DNA from 3 places in the Paenibacillus sp. GCM10012306 genome. Region 2 is predicted to be linked to each of the others. Evidence: riboswitches for the same ligand, from Rfam matches in the RefSeq annotation. Region 2 holds a riboswitch; each other region holds the start of a gene.
The links. Region 2 has a riboswitch for cyclic di-GMP ahead of ACFORK_RS03745 (thiamine pyrophosphate-binding protein). Riboswitches for the same ligand answer to the same signal wherever they lie in the genome.
Positions count from the first base shown of each region.

Region 1: linked by a shared signal. The riboswitch ahead of ACFORK_RS21820 (anti-repressor SinI family protein) and the one ahead of ACFORK_RS03745 (thiamine pyrophosphate-binding protein) in region 2 are both predicted to bind cyclic di-GMP.
Region 3: linked by a shared signal. The riboswitch ahead of ACFORK_RS11820 (flagellar assembly protein A) and the one ahead of ACFORK_RS03745 (thiamine pyrophosphate-binding protein) in region 2 are both predicted to bind cyclic di-GMP.

Region 1 is NZ_JBHRYW010000011.1:65,274-68,555, reverse strand. Features, by position in the region: gene ACFORK_RS21825 (2-oxoglutarate dehydrogenase E1 component) at 1-1,093, opposite strand, end outside; cyclic di-GMP riboswitch class I at 1,614-1,698, shown strand; gene ACFORK_RS21820 (anti-repressor SinI family protein) at 1,726-1,878, shown strand; gene ACFORK_RS21815 (helix-turn-helix domain-containing protein) at 1,984-2,313, opposite strand; gene ACFORK_RS21810 (TasA family protein) at 2,495-3,082, opposite strand; gene ACFORK_RS21805 (TasA family protein) at 3,154-3,282, opposite strand, start outside.
Region 2 is NZ_JBHRYW010000002.1:10,318-13,599, forward strand. Features, by position in the region: gene ACFORK_RS03745 (thiamine pyrophosphate-binding protein) at 1-1,141, opposite strand, end outside; cyclic di-GMP riboswitch class I at 1,328-1,420, opposite strand; gene ACFORK_RS03750 (hypothetical protein) at 1,708-1,974, shown strand; gene ACFORK_RS03755 (methyl-accepting chemotaxis protein) at 1,991-3,241, opposite strand.
Region 3 is NZ_JBHRYW010000004.1:223,558-226,839, reverse strand. Features, by position in the region: gene ACFORK_RS11825 (FUSC family protein) at 15-1,115, shown strand; cyclic di-GMP riboswitch class I at 1,427-1,518, shown strand; gene ACFORK_RS11820 (flagellar assembly protein A) at 1,620-3,282, shown strand, end outside.

The sequences.
Region 1 (3,282 bases), on a different contig from region 2:
CATCTCCGTGCATCAGCACAGCGATTGCCTTGTTCGTGTCGAGCTTCGGCAGGCCTGGTGTGCTGCGCTCTTCTTGAGCGGCACGGGCGAAGCCTTCTACGACAGGATTAACAAACTCCAGGTGGCTCGGGTTGTTCGCCAGTGTCAGCCTAGTGCGGACGGTTTCGCCTTCACGTACGGCGCGATCAGCACCCAGATGGTACTTTACGTCTCCGGTCCAGCCGTAGTTAATACCCATGGAGCCTTCCGAAGGGAACAGTTCCTTGTTCGGTGAATGATGGAACTCGGAGAAAATGATATCGTACGGCTTGCCCAGGATATGAGCCAGTACGTTCAGACGCCCGCGGTGGGCCATACCCATCAGGATATGCTCGGCACCTTCATGCGCGGCAGCGCGTACGATTTCGTCCAGCATTGGTACCAGGGCATCATTGCCCTCCAGACTGAAACGCTTTTGGCCTACGAAAGTCTTGTGCAGGAAGGTCTCAAACTGCTCCACTTGAATTAGCCGATTCAGCAAATCCTTGCGTTCGGCGGTATTCAATGGCGCAGGTGAGTTAACGGACTCCGCCTGGCTGTTCAACCAGCGAAGTTCCTGTTCATCATGCACATGACCAAATTCGTAGGCTATAGTTTGTGTATAGGCTTGGCGCATCCGGTGAACGGCGTCCCAAGCGGTTTGAATATTATCCGGGACATTCTCCCAAATTAGTGAAGCAGGGAGGGCCATGAGGTCCTCTCGCGTCAATTCATACGTTTCATGATTCAGCCATTTTGTCATAGGATTGTGATCCCGCTCCAGCGGGTCAATATTGGCGGCCAAATGGCCATATATACGAATGTTAGCGATTAGCTTAGAGGCTTTGACAGCCTTGCGAAGCCAAACTGCATCTCCCGAGACGATAGGCTGCGGAGCTGGTTCAGCATCCGGCGCCAGGGGAGGCGGGCCATAAACAGTAAAAAGTTCACGGTAATTATTTTCAACTGAGGAGGGGTCTTTCACAAACTGCTCATACTTCTCCTGAATGTAGCCCAGATTGGGGCCATAATATTTGCTCCAAACAGATTCATTGTAGGGCTCTTTGGCTGCCATGAATACATCCTCCTAACGGATGAACTCCAAACGCGGGGCGCTGGTATGGGCCTTGTTCGGAGCTGTGATGGTTGCGTTTTCATTTCCTTACTATTGTGCTACTTTCGGTGGCCTTAATCAATTCATACTTTCGTCCAATCCAATCGCAAAACGGTATGGTTCAGCCTGGTCATTGATGCCATAGCGCCATAAATAGATTACATCAACAAGTGTAACTATTAAAATAATTCGATAGTCCTCGTTTTTTTTATAAAACCTGATTACAATGCTCGGATATGGGTTAATGGTTCTATAATTAGTCTATTTTGGGTTAGTAGAATTATTAATAAGTTCAAAATTGTGCATTGGGTACAGGTGGTTTCAACTTGGACAGGTATTAGTCAAAAAGAGCTAAACTTTTTACATTTCTCACCTTAGAAATTCCCAGAAAACGACACACTTTTCCGATTCTTTCTTGTATAATGTTATTGCAGTATGGTTTTTAATAATAATTTCTAGCCAGATCCTTTCATGTAAAGGGTCCAGTAAAGGGTAAACCTGTTGAAAGGCAGGGGCACAAAGTCTCGGGTCTAAGGTAGAAATACTACGACGGCCGGACTGCCTGGGGACGCGAAATCTTAGGAGGAGATTTTTTGGATAAGTCCAACCAGGGGAACAACGGAGAACTGCAGACAGTTGATCTGGATTTAGAATGGGTATATTTGCTGCTGAGTGCCAAGAAGGCGGGCATCAAGGCGGAGGAGATTCGCCGTTTCTTTAATGAGAAGGCTTTGAAGGCTATTTAGCAGCTTGAATCATAACAGATACATATAGAGAAGGGCACAGCATATGCTGTGCCCTTCTCTATATGATGGGGCCCCAAGCTATTGAAGCGCTCAGGGCCGAAATCTTTAATCCTTTTGTTCAAGACGCCATTTTTGATAATCTAGAAATTCCTTGAACTCCCGCTTGCTGATGCCGGAGCTCATTGCCTCTTGCACGAGCCGGAACCATTCCGAATCCAGCGGCGTCTCTTCAGTGTCGGAGAGGTCTCCATATAGCAACACGTGAATAGATACTTGTAGTGCGTCGGCAATTTTTTCAATGAATTGGATAGAGGGGTTGGACTGAATATTTCTCTCAACATTACTCAGGTACGACTTGGCCACATCCGCCTTGTCCGCAAGTTCGGATAAGGATAAGCCCTTCTCGACCCGGAGTTCATGGATGCGCCCTCCCATATTATCAGGCACGATGACAACGCCCCTCCGTACTTTTTGTATAAGTATAACAAATTTCCTTGAAACGGACAAAGACACATTGCTGTTCAGAGGAGAAAAGAGGAGGGGATTGGAGCAAAAACCGGCATGTCTTAGCCCGGTGAAGGGTGTAAGAGATGCCGGTAGTTTTTAGGAATCAGACTTATTTTAATTCTCCGGCGCCTTGCTTGGCGTTGAAGGTCAACTTCACGTCCAGTTTGTCACCTTGGAAGATGTTTTGATCCTGGCCGTTCTCAACGAACTCAAAGGCTAATTTGAGCGTCTTGGATTGGGCTGCGGAGATGCCGCCTGGGAAGGCATTGGCTACCAAATCGTAGCCTGGATTGCTCTGCAAATCCTTGAGTGTTGCTTCGGCAACGACATGGCCAGCAATTGAGCCGCTAGTATAGCTGCTGTCAAGGAGCTTTACTTTAAAGTGAGCACCCAGATCCTGTCCGGCGTTGTTGCTGTTAGTATCAGTTACGATATACGTAGTAACCAGCTTCAGTTCTTTAATGTCGAGCGAGCCGCTATTCTGCAGAGTGAAGTTGCGGACAGCGATGTCACCTGGCTTCAGATTGCTCAGGTTCACATTTTGCTCAGGATTAGTATTCAGATCCAGCGTACCAGCGGCGAAAGTTGCTGTGCTTTCCGCTGTATCGCTGAAGTAAGCGAAGGTGCCGCCCCCGATTAAAGACAATCCCAAAGCCGCCGTTGCTACGCCAAGACCCAATGTTTTTTTGATACCCATGAATAAATTCCTCCTCTTATATGGTTAATAAAATGGTAGACAAAATAGTTAATGCGTTGAGATCGAACGGCTTACTTGTATTCGCCAGCGCCTTGTTTAGCCTCGAAGGTCCACTTCAATTTCAGGCTGTCTCCCTGGTAGTAGTTCTGAGGCTGGAGGTTGTCGACAAAGGCAAACTGAACAGACAGCTTATCCAGAGT
Region 2 (3,282 bases):
CCACGAACATAGTGTTGTTGTATGGAATCAGATCACTCATCACATTCATGACTGAAGCCAGAGAGAGACCAGGGAGCTCAGGCAGTTCATCCCGATAGTTAAAGCTTTCGGTAGTACGTTTGGTCACAGAATCTCTATCCAGGTGTTCAAGATAATACACAAGATTATCACGCAGATCCCCGGTGACCGGTATTGTTTGGGAGGTCAGAATTTTGCCCACAAACGTAGGATCACTATCGAACTGAATTAAAGTCTCTGGATGGTTCTCACGTTTGAGATTACAGATGGTCATATCGCTCAGGCGGGAGCCCAGTACAATATACAAATCGCTGCGATTTAGCAGATCATCACCATGAGTGCATCCGCCGACACCGACAGGACCGTGATACAGCGGGTGATCCCAAGGAATAGCACCTTTGCCGCCAGGAGAAGTCACGACAGGGATGTTGAAGGTTTCAGCCAATTCGATCAGCTCTTTATGAGCTCCGGAACGGTTAACACCTTTACCCGCAATAATCAGTGGGTTCTCAGCATTGTTGATAGCGTTGATTACACGGTCAAAATTGGAGATGCTTACGAACGATTCGCGCTCTGGATAGACTACCGGGAATTCTTCCAGCAGTTCTGTCTGAACGTCGAAAGGCAAGCAAAGATGAACGGGACCACGGTTACCGCTCAGAGCAATCGAGATAGCATGATTGAAAATGGTACTGAAGTTATCGCCACGTTCTACAAGCTTGCTGAATAGAGTAGCCGGTTTGAACATATCAGCAAGATCAGCCAGATATGAGGAAGAATCCTGACATTGCGGAATACCTAATTCTTTTATGGATTGATGACCTGTAATAAATAGTACCGGAAGGTTATTCGCTTTGGCATGGGCCGCTGCAGTCAGTAGGTTCGTTCCTCCGGGACCGGATGTTCCGAAAGCAACACCTAGTCCGCCAGTCTTAAGGGCATAGCCTGCGGCTTCAAACCCGGAACTGGATTCATGTCTTCCAGGAATAAACTCAATACCGTAATCCACCATCTTTAGAACTAAAGGACAAATGGATTTACCAATAATACCAAATGAATGGGTTACTCCGAGATTACGTAGTGCCTCCGCCATAAAATCTGCGACTGTCTTCAAAAAAAACACCTCTCAAGTGTATGAATTGGGATAAGTAAAAAGATAAATATATTATCGTTCTGGTGATGCGAAATGATTAGAACGATACAAACGGGTATAAAGAAACAACAAAACCTGTGCTCGAATAATGGAGCACAGGTTGGAAGCAAAAAACCGCCACTCAGACCGCAAGATTAAGTCGATCCTCCTGGTTTTCTCTGCAACCTGGCAGTCATGGCCTCAGAAAAATGAGGCTGTAGATCCATGGCTTTGCGTCATTCCTTTTCAGGAATTTTGCCCATATAAATTATATAACTAATTATAAGAATAATTTTCCTTTACATTATATTCCTAGCTCGTCTTTGTCAATATATTTTACACAAATGAACTCGGAATTTGACGAAAAAAATGAAAGAGAATAGGGATATAGTTTTAATTTAAAATGTATCCAAGGGGGTATTGTAAATTAGAATGCGGTTACAAAATAGAGCGAAAATAAACTATTAATTGGGTCAGTATGGAATATTTGACTAGAGGGGTTGGTGCAAAAATGCAAATTGGATCAAAACAATTGGATGGAGAAGATTAGATAATAATTGAAGAAATTAGTTGACTCATCATTTGCCGTGATATTTTTAATGAAAGAATTGAATCCAAATACTTATTTTTTTCTAAACTATAATGGAAGTGAGTGGGTTAAAAGTAGGATGCTTGAGAGGGGAGAAGGCGAATCGTTATTTGTGAGTATGAATTTTACGGAAAGGTCTGAAAGCGATATAATGCAAACGTTTCATAAGTTTGAAAAACTGCCGTATAAAATAGAGCTTATACGGCAGTTTTGTGCTGAAAGGAACAAAAATTAAATTTTGATGACAAATTCTAAAATTTAAAAATATGAATCGTTTTTTGTAGCTGGAAGACGGCTGACGTCATTTTTTCACTCTCTTCTGCAACAGATTCCAGAGCATTGATCTGCTCACTCATCGATGCAGAGACCTCTTCAGTGCTGGCCGCTGTTTGCTGGGTAATGGCGGAGATGTTCTCGATCGCAGAGGAGATTTTCAGGGCACTGTCCAGCATCAGATCGCTTTCCGAAGAGAAGGCGGCGATCTGCTCGGTAATGTACTGTACGCTTTGGACAATTTGCCCGAAAATTTGTGCAGTCTGAATGATCATTTCATTCTGTACCTGAACGACTTCCTCATTGATGGTAATATTCGCAATGGCTTCCTTGATATCGGCTTCAATGCTTCGCACCAAGCTGAAGACCTCTTTGGTCGAGGCCGTTGATTCCTCAGCCAGTTTGCGAACTTCGTGGGCGACCACGGCGAACCCGCGGCCATGCTCTCCGGCACGGGCAGCTTCGATGGAAGCATTCAAGGATAACAGGTTGGTCTGTTCCGCAATTTCGGTAATTGTCTTGGTAATCATGGTGATACCGCGAGCGTTATGGGAGAGGGCATCAATAGTATCAGCTACTTTTTGTGTAGCTTCAATATTCTTGCGCATGCCTTCCGATTGGGTATCTACCGATTGGCGACCTTGCTCTACTAATTCCAGCGTATGTATAGTTTTCTTGTTCATTTCTTTGGTCGAATAAGCGTAATTGGACACCTTGGTTTCAATATCTTTAATAGAATCAATCATGCCAGCAATATCACTAGAAATCTCGTTGGCACCTTGAGCTAGCTCGTTGGAGGAGGTTGCCACCTGAGACATGACGATCTTCAGATTCTGATTCTTGTCTTCAATACCGCGGCTTGCATCCATAACCTGACGTGTGATCTGTGACGCATCGGTCAAAATGGTCTTCAATTTGTCGATCATCGTATTAAAGGAGCGGCTGATATCACCCATGGAGCCATTCTCATCGGCTCTTTGCGTAAAATCCCCCTTAGAAATCGTATGTGTAACGTTAGAGATATCATCAAAAGAAGATGTAAGCGTTCTCTCGACAAAGCGAGAAAGAGGGTAAGTCAGGGTTGTAAGCAGGACCACCAGAATGATGCCGATAACAATTTTGCCGAGAATAATAAATGTGACCAAAACAGGGATGGAGAATAAAGCGGCGATCAAGTAACATCCGGCGACAATTCTTTGTTTCAAAGGCAGCTTGTACATCCAGTCCATAGGAAATATGTCCCCCTTTATTGTTGTGTATTGTAATATTA
Region 3 (3,282 bases), on a different contig from region 2:
AGAAGATGAAGAACATGAACGAGGGGTTACTGGACCGCCTTGAGAAATTTGGTTTTTCCCTATATATGATACGTGTGACGCTAGCTGCATCGCTCTCTTGGGTGGTGGTGCACAGTCTTTATAGCAATCATTATCTGTACTTTGCTCCGCTAGCTGCCATTCTGATTACCCAAGGTACTGTTAAGGGCTCTGTAGAAAAAGGAATCTACCGGCTCCTCGGCATCATTCTTGGCGGGATCGTCGCTCTGATCGTCGGTAAGTTCTTTGACATAAGCGGGCTCTCTATCCTGCTTATGCTGCTCATCGGCATTGGCATCGCCACCGCCTGCCGCGTGAATATTCAGGCCGTGACCCAAGTAGGCGTCACCTCTGTTATGGCCCTTTCCTTCTATCAAAACGATTATGTAGTCTCTAGAATATTCGAAACCTTCATCGGCGTACTGATTGCCGTCCTCATCAATATGATTATCGTTCCGCCGAAGGGGTTCGTCAAGGTAAAAGCCTTGGCACTTGAAGGAAGCCTGCTGCTCGCAGATGCACTGAGAGGACTTGCCGCCGGAGAACAAAGTACGGAGAAGGGCAAAGCCGTATCGAAACAAGCCGGGGAGCTGCTGACACGAAGCCGCAAGCAACAGAAAGAGATTCACTACACACTATCCCATTACCAATGCCGTAATGAATTGCACAAGCTGAGCACAGCTACTACTCATCTGAAAACCGTTCATGCCTATGTGAAGGAAATTGCCGATGAGATTGCTCTGCTTCCACCGCATTATGCAGCTGCAGAAGGGCTGGCTGGTTCGCTGGAAGCCACCGCGGATTGCATCGCACTGTACGGAACGAAGACCCTGTCCGATATCGAGTGCACCCGTTCCCTCCCAGACGCCCTGCGCCATGCACGGGAATTACAGCTCTCTTGCTTCTCAGAGCTTCAGAGACATTGCCCTCTGACAGCCATGCGCGATCTCGGTGCAGTGTTCTCCCACTTGAACCGGGTGCTGGAAGAGGTGGAGCGGGCGGAATATGCCACCTGTTCAGTTGTACCGCATGAGGCCAAGACCAATATCGCACAAGGTATTCATTACATGAAAAAAGGACTCTCCCAAAAGCTATAAACGGGAGCGTCCTTTTATTTTACTAAAACCATCTTACGCGTTATAATTAAGGAAATGTGGAATATATAGGTACTTCTGTGGACTATTTGATCCCATGAGAGACGTCCCGGGCCATCCGGCTTAGACGCCTCTCTTTTACATGTGGACGGTCTGGGTGAATTTATTTATTTTATATTGTCAATTCGTTACTTTAGCACTAAAATTAAAAGGATTTAATGCCGACAATTTTATATATACGACGTACCGGCGCCTTCTTTTTTTGTCGATTTTAGTCGATTAAAGTGCCTGATGCTGAGTATACATCATTGATCCATTTTTAAAGGCAAACTATTCGAAAGGGTAGGACGCAAAGCAATGGGCCTAAGAATGCACAAGCTGCATTTATGGTTGCCAGGCTGCCAATTAGACGCCTGCATGGCGGATATCCCTAGCGGATATCGCATCTTAACCCGGTGCTCTCTATGTACAGATGCCTTTGATTATACAAAGAAGCGAGGTAACAGAATGTCGCAACACCCTAATCGAAATGACGTAAAAGAATTTGCCCGGCCATTGCCGATAGAGCCCTCCGAACAAATCTTGAATAGTGCTCCACAATCTCTACCACTGGACGACACGAACAATAAGGACGGCATCATCATTATTCAAAATAATCAATTTTTCATCACCTCACCTTTATCTGGCGGCAAACCTGCTGTCATCTCTCCCGTTCCTCCCGTTGTCCTTAGGAAGAACCGGCAGATCATTACTGCCCCTACCGAAGTATTGTCATCCGACCGCCTGGAGTGGGAGATTGAAGAGCCCGCACCGTATGAGATTACAGTCTCCGAAGACAAGTTATCGGCTTTCCTTACCCTGCGACGGTTGGAACAGTACGCCTGGCGCCTGAAGGATTGTGCAGCCACGAATAACATTGCGGTTAGTGCGGAGCAGGACAAGAAAGCCCTGCTGTCTACAGTCCGCATCGAACAGGTCCTTGCCGACTTTGACAAAAAATCCATCTCCCAGAATCTCAATATTCCAGCGATTTACGAGGCATTGAACCACCCTACCGGACGGCCTGTCCGTGTAGCGGAAGGTACCGCGCCCAAACCCGCGATCAATGCAAGAATCGAGATCCCTTTTTCCGAGGAAGCCCTGACCGCAGAAATCTTCCATAGAAACGTGAGTGGACAGGAAGAGCAGAATTACCCGGACATCCCAGAAGTCCAAGAGGGCGACATCGTAGCTATCAAGCATCCACCCATCGAAGGGGTTCCCGGATATGATGTGTATGGACATCTGCTGCCTGCTGCCCCACCTGAGGATTTCCAGCTTATAGCCAAGGAGCATACACAGCTTATATCCGGTCTGAAGGTCATGGCGCTTCGTACAGGCAGACCCCGCCTGACAGGAGTGAAGGGCAGAACCTTTGACATTGCCGCAGCGCACAGGGTTCTGGGGAATGTCAATCCTGAGACCGGCCACATCGTATTCCCGGGGGACGTTGCTGTTCACGGCGATGTGGAAGAGCAGATGATTATTGAAGCGATTGGAAATGTCTATATTTACGGAAACGTGAAGAATGCGACCATCGTTGCAACCGGGAGTATTTGGATACATGGCGATGTGGTGGAGAGCAGACTGTATTCGGGATATCATGGAGTTTTGAATAACCGACTCTACCATCTGTCAAAACAGATCCTAGAGGAAGGCAATCTGCTACGGAAGGCAGCCAAGGTGTTGGCCAAAAAGTTAGAAAACCGCCAACAGCCTGTGAATTACGGCCAGGTCATTCAGCTTTTGCTTGATACCAAATATAAACGATTTGCGATTCTGATCCCCGAGCTTCTGCATGTTCTCTCCGATATCAAGCATTCCTACCCTCAGGATATAAAACAGTTGAAACGATTGCTCGAGGTCTTTTTGCAGCCGGATCAATTTATCGGGATGTTGAATGATGCGGTTGTGGAATCCTTCCTGAAGCTGCTAAAGGATATGTACAACGGCATTACGGTTATGCTGGAGAGCAAAGTCCGAATTGATCTGCCCTATAGCGACAATAGCATCATTCAATCTGGTGGCAACATCACCATTTATGGGAAGGGTACTCGGCAAAGCAATCTGCAGTCCGATGGAGACATTGCCTACACAAGCCGCAATGCGGTCTGCGAGGACTCCAATTTAG